DNA from 3 places in the Vibrio sp. THAF190c genome. Region 2 is predicted to be linked to each of the others. Evidence: predicted binding sites of a transcription regulator. Region 2 holds the regulator's gene; each other region holds the start of a gene.
The links. The regulator PurR, encoded in region 2, represses purine synthesis genes. The targets are predictions, from matches to a motif close to TNANGNAAACGTTTNCNTNA.
Positions count from the first base shown of each region.

Region 1: a site for PurR is predicted at 1,981-2,000, ahead of purM (phosphoribosylformylglycinamidine cyclo-ligase). Genes of this name have one in related genera too.
Region 3: a site for PurR is predicted at 2,052-2,071, ahead of FIV04_RS22570 (formate--tetrahydrofolate ligase). Genes of this name have one in related genera too.

Region 1 is NZ_CP045338.1:2,474,644-2,478,934, reverse strand. It holds gene FIV04_RS11030 (class II glutamine amidotransferase) at 1-3, shown strand, start outside; gene purN (phosphoribosylglycinamide formyltransferase) at 91-747, opposite strand; gene purM (phosphoribosylformylglycinamidine cyclo-ligase) at 877-1,917, opposite strand; gene upp (uracil phosphoribosyltransferase) at 2,085-2,711, shown strand; gene FIV04_RS11010 (uracil-xanthine permease family protein) at 2,812-4,050, opposite strand.
Region 2 is NZ_CP045338.1:1,152,833-1,157,123, forward strand. It holds gene FIV04_RS05270 (TVP38/TMEM64 family protein) at 1-201, opposite strand, end outside; gene FIV04_RS05275 (TfoX/Sxy family DNA transformation protein) at 326-916, opposite strand; cyclic di-GMP riboswitch class I at 1,045-1,129, opposite strand; gene purR (HTH-type transcriptional repressor PurR) at 1,301-2,305, opposite strand; gene torD (molecular chaperone TorD) at 2,627-3,274, opposite strand; gene torR (two-component system response regulator TorR) at 3,531-4,244, shown strand.
Region 3 is NZ_CP045339.1:1,704,377-1,708,667, forward strand. It holds gene FIV04_RS22560 (CreA family protein) at 1-412, shown strand, start outside; gene FIV04_RS22565 (inosine/guanosine kinase) at 542-1,846, shown strand; gene FIV04_RS22570 (formate--tetrahydrofolate ligase) at 2,103-3,851, shown strand; gene FIV04_RS22575 (sensor domain-containing diguanylate cyclase) at 4,048-4,291, shown strand, end outside.

The sequences.
Region 1 (4,291 bases), 1.3 Mb from region 2:
TAATCATTACACTAAGCTCCAAATAACAAAGGCCGCAATGCGGCCTTTTTAGTATTCGAACTAACATGTTTTATGGCCATGAGCACGTTTTTAGTCTTGTGCGTAGCCATGCTTGCCAAGCGTGTTTCCATCGAGCTCAGCACAACCCTCTTTCATCACCAATCTATCATCACAGAACCACTGACACACCAATGGGTAGATTTGGTGCTCTTGTGTCAGTACTCGGCTTGCCAATTCGTCTGCATCGTCTTCTACAAAAACAGGCACCTTTGCCTGTAAGATCACAGGGCCACCGTCTAGCTCTTCCGTGACAAAGTGGACACTGGTTCCGTGCTCTTTGTCTTTGGCATCAATGGCTCTTTGGTGTGTGTGCAGCCCTGGATACTTCGGCAATAGTGAAGGGTGAATGTTGATCATTTTCCCTAAGTAATGACGAACAAAATCAGCACTCAGAATACGCATATAGCCAGCGAGAACAATTAAGTCAGGTTGATAGGCATCGATCTGTTGCATTAGTTCGTGATCGAACGCTTCTCTTGATTCGAATGATTTTGGATCAAGAGAGTGTGCTGGGACTTCTGAAGTACGTGCACGCTCTAAGCCATATGCCTCTGCTTTATTTGAGAAAACTGCTTTGATAGAAGCATTAATGTGCTGGTTCTGACAAGCATCAAGGATGGCTTGGAGGTTGCTTCCGCTTCCGGAGATCAAAACGACGATGTTTTTCTGAGGGGCATTATTTTTCATAGAGGTATCAAACGCGATGAGTGAGAGTAAATAACAATTTACCTACATATTTTAAGGTTTTCTGGGGCGTAAATAGCAGAATGAGGACCTAAAGTCCTCATTCTTAATCGTGCGAGCTAGCAATCAAGCTTAGTTGATTTCAACTTGCTCTTCACCTTCAGCCGCTTGTGCAATTTCACCAATCACCCAAGCGTTCTCGCCTTCAGCTTTTAGCAGTTCAACAGCAGCTTCAGCTTGCTCTTTAGGAAGAGCAACGACTAGGCCAACACCACAGTTGAAAGTGCGGTACATCTCAAATGTCTCCACGTTACCTTTCTCTTGTAGCCAGTTGAAGATAGCTGGCCATTCCCAGCTGTTGCCGTCGATGACTGCTTTGGTACCTTCTGGAAGTACGCGTGGGATGTTTTCCCAGAAACCACCACCTGTGATGTGCGAGATAGCATGGATATCATGCTCTGCAATCATCTTAAGTGCTGACTTGATGTAAATCTTAGTTGGTTCTAGTAGGTGTTCACCAATGGTGCGACCTTCTAGCTCTTCGTTCTTATCTGCACCAGATACTTCTAGTACTTTACGAATCAGTGAGTAACCATTTGAATGTGGGCCGCTTGAGCCTACAGCGATAAGCGCATCACCCGCCGCAACTTTAGTGCCGTCGATGATGTCTGCTTTCTCAACAACACCAACACAGAAGCCAGCTACGTCGTAGTCTTCGCCCTCGTACATTCCAGGCATTTCAGCAGTTTCACCACCGATAAGTGCACAGCCTGATTGCACACAACCTTCAGCGATACCAGAAACTACGTCTGCTGCGGTATCAACGTCTAGCTTGCCTGTTGCGTAGTAGTCTAGGAAGAATAGAGGTTCTGCACCTTGAACGATTAGGTCGTTCACACACATTGCCACTAGGTCGATACCTATGGTGTCGTGTTTTTTCATATCCAAAGCAAGGCGAAGTTTAGTACCTACACCATCTGTACCAGAAACCAGTACGGGCTCTTTGTATTTAGTTGGTAGTTCACATAGGGCGCCAAAGCCACCAATGCCACCCATTACTTCTGGGCGACGAGTGCGTTTTACAGCACCTTTAATACGATCTACTAGTGCGTTACCTGCATCGATATCAACACCAGCGTCTTTGTAGCTTAGAGAAGAATTATTACCGCTCACGGGATAGTCCTCGGTCTTAAGTTGGATGTGAAAACGGCGCTATTCTAACAGGGCTTGCCAAATAAGAGCAAACGTTTGCGTAAATTTTTTGCCAAATAAACATACTGAAAATGTGATAAAAACGATGTATAATCTGTGGGTTTATTTAAATATTGCCGGAGTTGGAAATGAAAGTTGTTGAAGTAAAACACCCGCTAGTTAAGCACAAGATTGGCCTGATGCGTGAAGGCGAAATCAGCACGAAGCGTTTTCGTGAACTAGCAACAGAGGTGGGTAGCCTTCTAACATATGAAGCGACAGCAGATTTCGAAACTGAGCGTGTAGAGATCAACGGCTGGAATGGTCCAGTAGAAGTTGACCAAATTAAAGGTAAGAAAGTAACAGTTGTGCCAATCCTACGTGCTGGTCTTGGCATGATGGACGGTGTACTAGAGCATATTCCAAGTGCACGTATCAGTGTAGTTGGTATCTACCGTGATGAAGAAACACTTGAGCCTGTGCCATACTTCAACAAGTTAGCGTCTAACATCGATGAGCGTATTGCTCTTGTTGTTGACCCAATGCTAGCAACAGGTGGCTCAATGATCGCAACTATCGATCTTATGAAAGAGAAAGGTTGTAAGCACTTTAAGATTCTTGTTCTTGTTGCTGCGCCAGAAGGTATTGCAGCACTTGAGAAAGCACACCCAGATGTAGAGCTTTACACTGCGGCAATCGATGAGAAGCTAAACGACAAGGGCTACATTGTTCCTGGTCTAGGTGATGCTGGCGATAAGATCTTCGGTACTAAGTAATTCGGTTGGTTGTAGCGATATTTGCTATGACCAATAATAATGAAAAAAGGGAGCGTATCATCCGATACGCTCCCTTTTTGTTTGTGCTCGATTGATTCGATTACTTGATTTGCGCAGTGTCTACAGAGTGGTTCTCACCTAGCTCTTCCGGCAATACAAGGTTTAGTAGGATTGCTACGATACCACACAAACTTACGCCCTGAAGGCTGAAATCGCCGATACCAAAAGCCATGCCGCCGATACCAAATACCAGTGTCACACCGACGATCACTAGGTTGCGTGATTTGTGTAGGTCAACTTGGTTTTTGATGAGCGTATTTAGGCCAACTGTTGCAATAGAACCAAACAGTAGGATCATAATACCGCCCATAACTGGAACCGGGATAGTTTGAAGTAATGCACCAAGCTTACCAACCAGTGCAAGCACGATAGCGGTGACCGCAGCCCAAGTCATGATTACTGGGTTGAAGGCTTTCGTTAGCATCACCGCACCCGTTACTTCACTGTAAGTTGTGTTTGGTGGCGCGCCCAGCATAGAAGCAGCAATCGTTGCCACGCCGTCACCTGTGATGGTGCGGTGAAGGCCTGGCTTTTTAAGGTAGTCTTTACCCGTTACGTTCGAAATGGCCAGCATGTCACCAACGTGTTCAACGGCAGGAGCGATAGCAACGAACACCATGAAGAAGATCGCATTGATGTTGAACTCTGGCGCCACAAAGTTAGGCATAGCCAACCAAGAGGCTTGAGCTACCGGAGTAAAGTCGACCGCGCCGTAGACTAGGCTAGTGATGTAACCCGCTACGATACCACCAAAGATTGGCAGCAGTTTTAAAAAGCCTTTAGCGAATACGCTAATAATGATGGTAACAATCAGTGAAATCGCTGAGATCCAAAGAGCCGCATCGGCATCCACCAGCTGTACTGCGCCGTCTCCAGTTTTACCCAGTGCCATGTTAACGGCTACCGGTGCTAAACCAAGACCGATAACCATGATAACCGGACCAACTACCACTGGCGGTAATAGCTTATGGATAAAACCAACGCCGCGAACTTTAATTAGGCCGCCCATCAGCACATAGACCACACCTGCTGCCATTAGGCCGCCCATTGTGGCACCTATGCCCCAAGTTTGTACGCCAAACATGATCGGTGCGATAAACGCGAAAGAAGAGGCTAAGAAAATTGGAACCGAACGGCGAGTAATGACTTGGAAGAGGAGGGTACCAATACCAGCACCGAACAGTGCAACATTGGGATCTAAACCGGTAAGTAGGGGGACTAATACCAGTGCACCAAAGGCGACAAAGAGCATTTGCGCACCTTGCAAAGCATTTTTCATGATAGGTCCTTGAGCTAATCGTGAAGTAAAAAATAAAATTCGCGGGATTTTATCACCTCGCAATCGATTGCTATATAGGTTATGTCAAATTTATCGCTCATTTGCCGAAAATATGTGCATTATCACTTAAGTCTTCACTATTTTTCCTTAATAGTTATATATCACCCCGATAATTCTCGGTTATTCAATCGAGTATCTGCCATCGTCCTTGCCCAGTTACCCATAGTTGCTTATCATCAGG
Region 2 (4,291 bases):
GCCTGGGATAGAGAAAGAGGTAATCATAATATAGAGAATGAAGTAGGTTGCTGCCGCAACAACAAAGTTACTCTCTATGTAGTCATTAAGAAGTGCCTGCTGGGCTTTGGCATTTTCAAGCGTTAAGTATTGACCAAAGTTAACGGCTAGTAACACTATCGTGGCAACTAAAATTATGCCTAAAATCATTTTCTTACTCATGGGAGCGTCCCTTAATCTTTTGCTTATAGTTAGTATAGTTAGACAGGAGAAGGAAAGATTAACTTTCAAAAGAAAATAAAAAAAGCCACATTAATGTGGCTTTTTACAATTAAGTGATTTGGACCTAATTAATAGAGCTGATGAGCTCGTCGCGTCGCTGCTGAGGTATCACCGACCAATGAGTGCCGTTGATTGCACCTTCAAGCGCCCAAAGTAGCTCTAAGCTAACACTTGATGAATGAGATTCTTTAATGGCTTTGTATGCATTAACAGAACCTGACTCATACAAGCTTTCAACGGTATCGATCCCTGCTTTTTTCAACATACGCTCTGTGGCAAGTCGAAGGTTTGGCAAATCTTTCAATCGCGTCGGTTTCGCCGATGATTGGATTTGTTTCTCTTCTTTAGCACAGTCAAGGGAAGCTTTTGCCAGCTCGATAATACGTTCTTGAGTCTGCCAGAGGTCTTCTGGGAGGGCAAAATACTTAGTAACGACTGGGAATCCACGTTTTTTGTAAACGTAAGGTTCGAAGCCCTGTTGTTCAAATTGTGAAGTAGTATTCTTATCAGCTCGAATGTGCAACTGATTGTTTACGACCAATGCAAACATGGTGTCATCGGCAAAAAGGCCGAAACCGCCAAACATTGAGCGTGACTTTATCTTTCCAAGTGGCTCAAATAACTTCATTGAGTCCTTGAGTATCGGTTTATCCATATTGTTTATCTCGGTGTATTTGAATTACGCCACCAAATAAGCAGGTCCGAGAGATTAGCAAAATGTCGCAATGAAATTGTCAATAAGCCGTAAATTACTACTAAAGGTAGGAAATACTGCATTTTGCCATCGGTAACCCCGCTACCATACCAATAATGGGTTAGGCCGGAGGCTTTGCGTCTCACCCTTTCAAGTGATTTGCCCTGTGCGTGACTGTATAATCAAGAATAAAGTTTTTTGTTGAATGAGGTTCACACTTGTTATTCTAAAATGTGATCTTAATTCAGTTAATTGTTGCCTTGATATGCAACTGGGTTTTTATTTTTGACAAATAAAAAAAACGCACCAAACGGTGCGTTTTATTAGATTTTTCTAAAGTTTACGTTATTTTAACGTTTTTACTGTCGCACGCTCAATGATCTCTGGATGCATCTCGAACACGCGTTTTTCGTGGTCTTTGTCTTTGATACGTTCTAGCAGGATTTCGAACGCGTTCTTACCGACACGACGTTTTGGTTGGTGAACAGTCGTCAACGGCGGTGAGAAGTACTCTGCCAACTCAATATTGTCGTAACCAATCACTGAAATATCTTCAGGGATCTTAATACCTTGCTGTTGTAGGCGGCTCATAAGACCAAGCGCCATCGTATCGTTAAAACAGAATACCGCGGTAGGGCGATTTTCCATTGCAGCGATTTTATCTGCTGCGATAACAGCCGTATCACACTCGAAGTTACCTTCAAGGATTAGGTTGTCATCGGCTTGAATGTCTGCCTCTGCCAGTGCTCGACGGTAACCAGCGATACGTTCAACACACGCCGCTTTATCTAAGTGACCACTTAGACATGCAATACGTTCATGCCCGCGTTCAACTAGATATTTAGTCGCTAGGTAGCCACCTTCTTCAGAGTTGTCGATGATCTTATCTGCTTGTGAACTTTCAGGGCCCCAATCCATAACAACTTTTGGAATGTCTGCATGACGGTCAAGCATTTCACGAAGTTCTTCCGTTAGGTCAGAACACATTACTAAGATGCCATCTACGCGTTTTTCAGCAAGCATTCGGATGTAGTCACGTTGCTTCTCGTAGATACCACCTGTGTTACATAGAATCAGCGTATAGCCTTGACGGTAACAGTAGCTCTCTACACCATCGATCACTTCAGAGAAGAATAGGTTAGTTGATTGAGTTACTAACATACCGATTGTGCGCGTAGAGTTACATTTCAAACTACGAGCAACGGCACTTGGTGCATAATTTAATTCGTCTACGGCTTTGTTTACTTTTTCTTGAGTCGCTTCTGCTACGAAACGTGTCTTGTTGATCACGTGAGAAACGGTGGTTGTTGATACGCCGGCTAAGCGAGCGACATCTTTTATAGTTGCCATGGCTTTATCCTATTGATAGCTACTTCCTCAGCAGTACGGAGCAAGTAGCCGTTTTAAGCTACCAGAACAAGAGCTTAGAATGTGTAGGGCTCTCTCGGTACTAAAGTGCTAAAAAACAAAAAACCGCTAATGAGAGCGGCTTGTCTTAACACCGAAATGCTCTTAGCTAATTTAAAGCATAGCATTTCGAGAATGTTTCATATTTTATCGTTTGCGGTCACAATTTTAGACTGACTAGAAAATACTCGCAATAAAATTCACCCAGAAATCTGGGTGAATTGTCACATTCTACCTAAATTGTGCCTTTAGTCATTAGTGAATTTATTCACCAGCCAAATATTGCGCATCAAGTTTACAGAAAGCGGCTAGCAATTCTGCAACACAAGCGTAAAAACCAAACTCATCAAATTCACGGCATTTCGTTGCAAATTGTGGAATCCAGCTGAGAAGTTGTTGTTCAACAAATTCATGCTGTGCAGTGAAAGCTGCTTCTAATTCTTGCTCACTCTCGAGGTCGTTTGAACGAATGATAATGTTGCCAAGGAAATCCAACTCGATGGCTAGGTGGTCAGCAGGCTCTTTTAGGTCTTGGTTTACGGCGATACCATAAGACGCCATGATGGCTTCCATGTCTTGAGCTGGCTTGGCGTTCAGCAGGCCGCTCTTGTCTAAGTAAATAGAAGCGTACGGTAGAGCACCGTATTTATCTGACTTAAGGAACAACTCGCAAAAATCTGACGAAAGCTCCAGTTGAGCGTCTTCACGATTCTGCAATCGGTTAAGCGCATCTACTAGGTTATTGATTGCTGGCTTAAGCGTCTCATTGTCGCCAAGACCAGTTAAAAACGAACGAATCTCAACCGAGTGGTAGTTATCCAGTTCTTCTTGAGTCAGCTCTTTTGCGAACAGGCTCGATAGCCACCAGTAGATTTCAGCTCGTTGTTCGTTGAACGCTTTCGTTTCTTTCATCTCAATAATCCTAATATCGTCTTTCGTAATATCTGCGGTACGAAGGCTTGCTAACGGTTGTATTTGCTAATTGCAAAGTCACTCGTTAGTAGTAATGCCTATATTGAATTGCGATGGAGGTTAAATAGCAAGGTTTAAGATTGTCTTGTATCAAAAAAAATTCAGGTTTCTGGCTTTTATCTTGCGTACTACTAGAATTGTTACTAGTTATGAATAGAATAGTCACTGAAACTATTAAATAAGAAAAGTGGTGTAGATGAGCTATCACGTATTAGTCGTTGAAGATGATGTGGTAACCCGTAGTAAGCTGGTTGGATATTTCCAGAATGAGGGTTACACAGTAAGCGAAGCAGAAAGCGGCGCTCAAATGAGAAACGTTCTAGAAGAGAATAACGTTGACCTCATTATGCTGGACATCAACTTACCAGGCGAAGATGGATTGATGCTAACTCGCGAATTACGCAGTCAATCAGACATTGGGATTATTTTAGTTACTGGACGCACGGATAGCATCGACAAAATTGTAGGCCTAGAGATGGGCGCAGATGATTATGTTACTAAACCATTCGAACTTCGCGAGTTACTGGTTCGAGTGAAAAACCTACTTTGGCGAATTTCTGCAGCTCGCAAGTCACCAGCAGGTGCGGCGGAGCAGGCGGATGACGAATCTATCGTTCGCTTTGGTGAGTGGATATTTGATATTCCACGCCGCGCACTGAGCAAAAACGGTGAGCCAGTGAAATTGACCAAAGCAGAATATGAGCTATTGGTTGCGCTGTCTTCATACCCGAACCAAGTATTAAGCCGTGAGCGAATCTTAAATATGATTAGCCACCGTGTTGATGCGCCAAACGACCGTACCATTGACGTATTGATTCGTCGTATGCGTGCGAAGATGGAGTTTGATCCGAAGAACCCTCAAATCTTTGTGACGGTTCATGGTGAAGGTTACATGTTTGCTGGCGATTAACGCTCAGAATTAAAATGCTCAACAAGCAAAATTGAAAAAGCCGAGAT
Region 3 (4,291 bases), on a different replicon from region 2:
TGACGTATCACTTGGCTTCTTCACTTTGAAAGATATTAAGATCTCTCATCTCGACGATGAAAAGATCCCAGGCGTCACCTGCCACATCGCTTCTATCGAGGCTGACTTCTCTCTCGCAGACCCAAGTGACAGTTCGATCTCTTGTCGTCAAACCGGTGACATTACGCCCGAGATGATTGCAAAAATTGATAAGAGCGCCTCAGGTGAGGTGGTCTTCAAGCAATCAAAGAGCATTTTCTTTAAAACAATGAAGGTAAGACGCATCTACGATGCGGAAAACCAAACCTTGCTGTACCTCTCTTACACAACCAAAGAGACCGAAGGTAGTTTCAAGCATAGCCTTTCGACTGTTCCACTATGGGGTACTAAAGCTTATATCGACCCAGCAACACTATCTGAGCAGCAAAAATAAGCCATTGGTTTAGTTTTGTTCACTCACCTGTACATACAATGTGCAGGTGAGTCCGAATGTAATAAAAATGAAAGAAATTACAAAAATCTGTGATATCATGCGGCAAAATTTTCTCACTGTAATTTTCTTATGAAATTTCCTGGACAGCGCAAATCTAAGCACTACTTCCCTACACACGCCCGTGATCCACTCATCAACCAGATGAAGGAAACACCAAAACTGTTTCGCCCAATTATTGTTGGTGTTGGTCAAACAATTGTAGATATTGAAGCTCGTGTTTCAGATGAGTTTCTGGCTAAATACGATCTGAGTAAAGGTCACTCTCTCGTTCTAGAAGAGAGCAAAGCTGATGCCCTATACGAAGAGCTCGTAGAAAGCGGCCTAATCACGCACCAATATCCAGGTGATACCATTGGTAACACTCTGCACAACTACTCTGTGCTAGCAGACAGCAAATCAGTACTTTTAGGTGTTATGTCGCGTAATATCGAAGTTGGCTCATTTGCGTACCGTTACCTATGCCGTACCTCTTCACGTATGAACCTTAACCACCTACAAACTGTAGAAGGCTCTATCGGTCGTTGTTACACCCTTATTTCCGATGATGGCGAGCGTACATTCGCGATCAACGAAGGTGAAATGAACAACCTGCGTCCTGATAGCATTCCTGAAGATGTATTTGAAAAGGCTTCTGCACTGGTTGTTTCTTCATACCTAATGCGTGGTAAACCAGAAGATCCAATGCCAAAAGCAGTCGCTCGCGCTATCGAGATTGCTAAAGAAAACAATGTGCCAGTCGTACTAACACTAGGCACTAAGTGGGTAATCGAAGGCAACGCTGAATGGTGGCAAGATTACATTAAAGAGAATATCTCTATCGTTGCGATGAATGAAGAGGAAGGCCAAGCACTAACTGGCGAGAAAGATCCTCTGCTTGCAGCTGATAAAGCACTGGAGTGGGTAGACTTAGTATTATGTACCGCTGGTCCTGTCGGCCTATACATGGCTGGTTACACAGACGAAACAGCGAAACGTGAAACTGAACTGCCGCTTCTTCCGGGTAACATCCCAGAATTTAACAAGTACGAGTTCAGTCGTGCGATGCGCAAAGATGACTGTAACGACCCTGTTAAGGTGTACTCTCACATTGGGCCTTACCTCGGTGGTCCACTAGAGATTAAGAACACTAATGGCGCGGGTGACGCAGCACTGTCTGCACTACTTCATGATATGGCAGCAAACAGTCACCACCACATGAATGTACCAAACTCATCTAAGCACGATCAGCCTTACATGACTTACTCCTCATTGTCACAGATCTGTAAGTACGCTAACCGTGTAAGCTACGAAGTTCTAACTCAGCACTCTCCTCGTCTTGGTCGCGCTCTTCCTGAACGTGAAGACAGCCTCGAAGAAGCATACTGGGATCGTTAATCATAAGAACTAACGTTTCTATCAAGGGTTGCATTATGCAACCCTTTTTATTTCCAGCTAATCAATTGCCCAAAATTATGTAAATTTCCATGATGAGTTGGCATCGCGAGCTTTGATCTCGCGCAATGACCTGATAAATCTGTTATCTTCCAGCACATAATTCGTGTGGTTATCCTTTACATGGTCAATTTATACAGTATTATCGCCACGCAAACGTTTTCGTACCACCTTATCGGTTTCAACATAAGGATTTAATATGCTGTCTGATATTGAAATTTGCCGCTCTGCTTCACTTAAGAACATCAGTGATATTGCTCTCGGTGCAGGCTTAACCACTGACGAATTCCAACCTCTCGGATTACATAAAGCAAAAGTCTCTCTAGCAAGCCTAAAGCGTCTCGAAGATAAACCAAAAGGCAAACTGGTCCTTGTTACAGCGATTACACCAACGCCACTCGGTGAAGGGAAAACCGTTACGACAATCGGTTTGAGCCAAGGCTTAGCAGCAATCAATCAGTCAGTAATGGCTTGTATTCGTCAACCTTCAATGGGTCCTGTATTTGGTGTCAAAGGCGGCGCAGCCGGCGGTGGTTACTCTCAAGTAGCCCCAATGGAACAATTGAACCTACACTTAACTGGAGATATTCACTCTGTTACAGCGGCCCATAACCTCGCATCGGCAGCTATCGACGCTCGTTTGTATCATGAGCAGCGAGAAGGAGCGGAAGCCTTTGAGCAACGCTCCGGCTTGAAAGCGCTCAATATTGACCCTAAGCGTATTGTTTGGCGACGAATTCTCGATCATAACGATCGTGCACTACGTATGATTACCGTCGGTCAAAACGAAGAAGGTAAAACCATTAATGGCTTTGAACGTGAAGACGGCTTCGACATTTCTGCAGCGTCTGAGCTTATGGCAGTTCTCGCTCTCGCTGAGGACTTACAAGACCTACGTAAACGTATCGGACGCATTGTATTAGCTTACAATCAAAACGGTGAGCCGTTGACGGCTGAAGACTTCCAAGTCGCTGGTGCGATGACTGTAACCATGAAGGATGCTATCGAACCAACATTGATGCAAACGTTAGAAGGTGTCCCTACACTGATTCACGCAGGCCCTTTTGCCAACATTGCTCACGGAAACTCGTCGATCATTGCAGACAATATCGCACTAAGACTTGCAGATTACGTCGTAACTGAAGGTGGTTTTGGCTCAGATATGGGCTTTGAGAAGGCGTGCAATATCAAAGCTACTGCGGCCAAACAGTCACCAGACTGCGCAGTGGTTGTAGCAACGCTTAGAGGCCTAAAAGCTAATTCAGGACTATACGACTTGAGGCCGGGCACTCCTCTCCCAGACTCGATCTTCCATGACGACACACATGCTCTTGTCGCGGGCTTTGAAAACCTTAAATGGCATATCAATAACGTTAAGAAATATGGCGTTCCTGTAGTGGTTGCCATTAACCGATTCCCACAAGACTCAACACAAGAGCTCGAACAACTCAGCTCATTAATTAGTGAATACGACGACACTGTTTCGGTGGCAGTCAGTGAAGCCTTTGGTAAAGGTGGTGAAGGAGCAATTGACTTGGCCAAGGCTGTCGTTGCTTCTTGTCAAAATCCGGCACAATTCAAGCCTCTCTACACGACAGAACAATCACTCGAAGAGAAATTAATGGCTGTGGCGGAAGTTGGCTATGGAGCATCAAGTCTGACTTTGTCTAACAAAGCAAAATTGCAACTGGCAGAGTTTAAAAAGCATGGCTTTGACCACCTTTCGGTATGCCTAGCTAAAACGCCATTATCGATTTCAACGGAAGCACACGTTAAAGGCGCACCAACTCAGTTTGATGTTCCTGTGAGAGAACTCAAGCTGTGCGCAGGGGCAGGATTTGTCTATGCACTATGTGGGAATGTCATGACCATGCCTGGGCTTCCTGACAAGCCAGCGTTTATGTCTTTAGACATTAATGAAAATGGTGAAATCACAGGCTTAAGTTAGCATTTATAGATGCTCAAAACAGCAAATTGCAGGTTATCGTCACGGTGAATGTAAGATAATCTGCAATTTGCATGCAAAAGCAACAAATTGCACACATACCTCTCAACTAGGAGATTTACCTAATCAGTTCTGGGTAAAGATCACATTAATAACCCCACTAAATCTATAGTATTGCGCTGATTCTTTGGGGATTGTAATGAAAGTAAGCATAAAAAAACTCGCAGGCCAATTTCTCTGTACTGTCCTAGCCCTAGGAATAGTTCCCGCGCTATACATAAACTCCGAATTTGACCGTATAAAAGCGCAATACGACACGAATATAAAACAGGCCAGCCAAAATCAAATCGAATACAGTTTTCACGAACTGGGTTTAATCATACGTGAAGTTTCCAACACCATTCCAACCATTGCTGAATCAACTACACTCAAACGAGCCATAC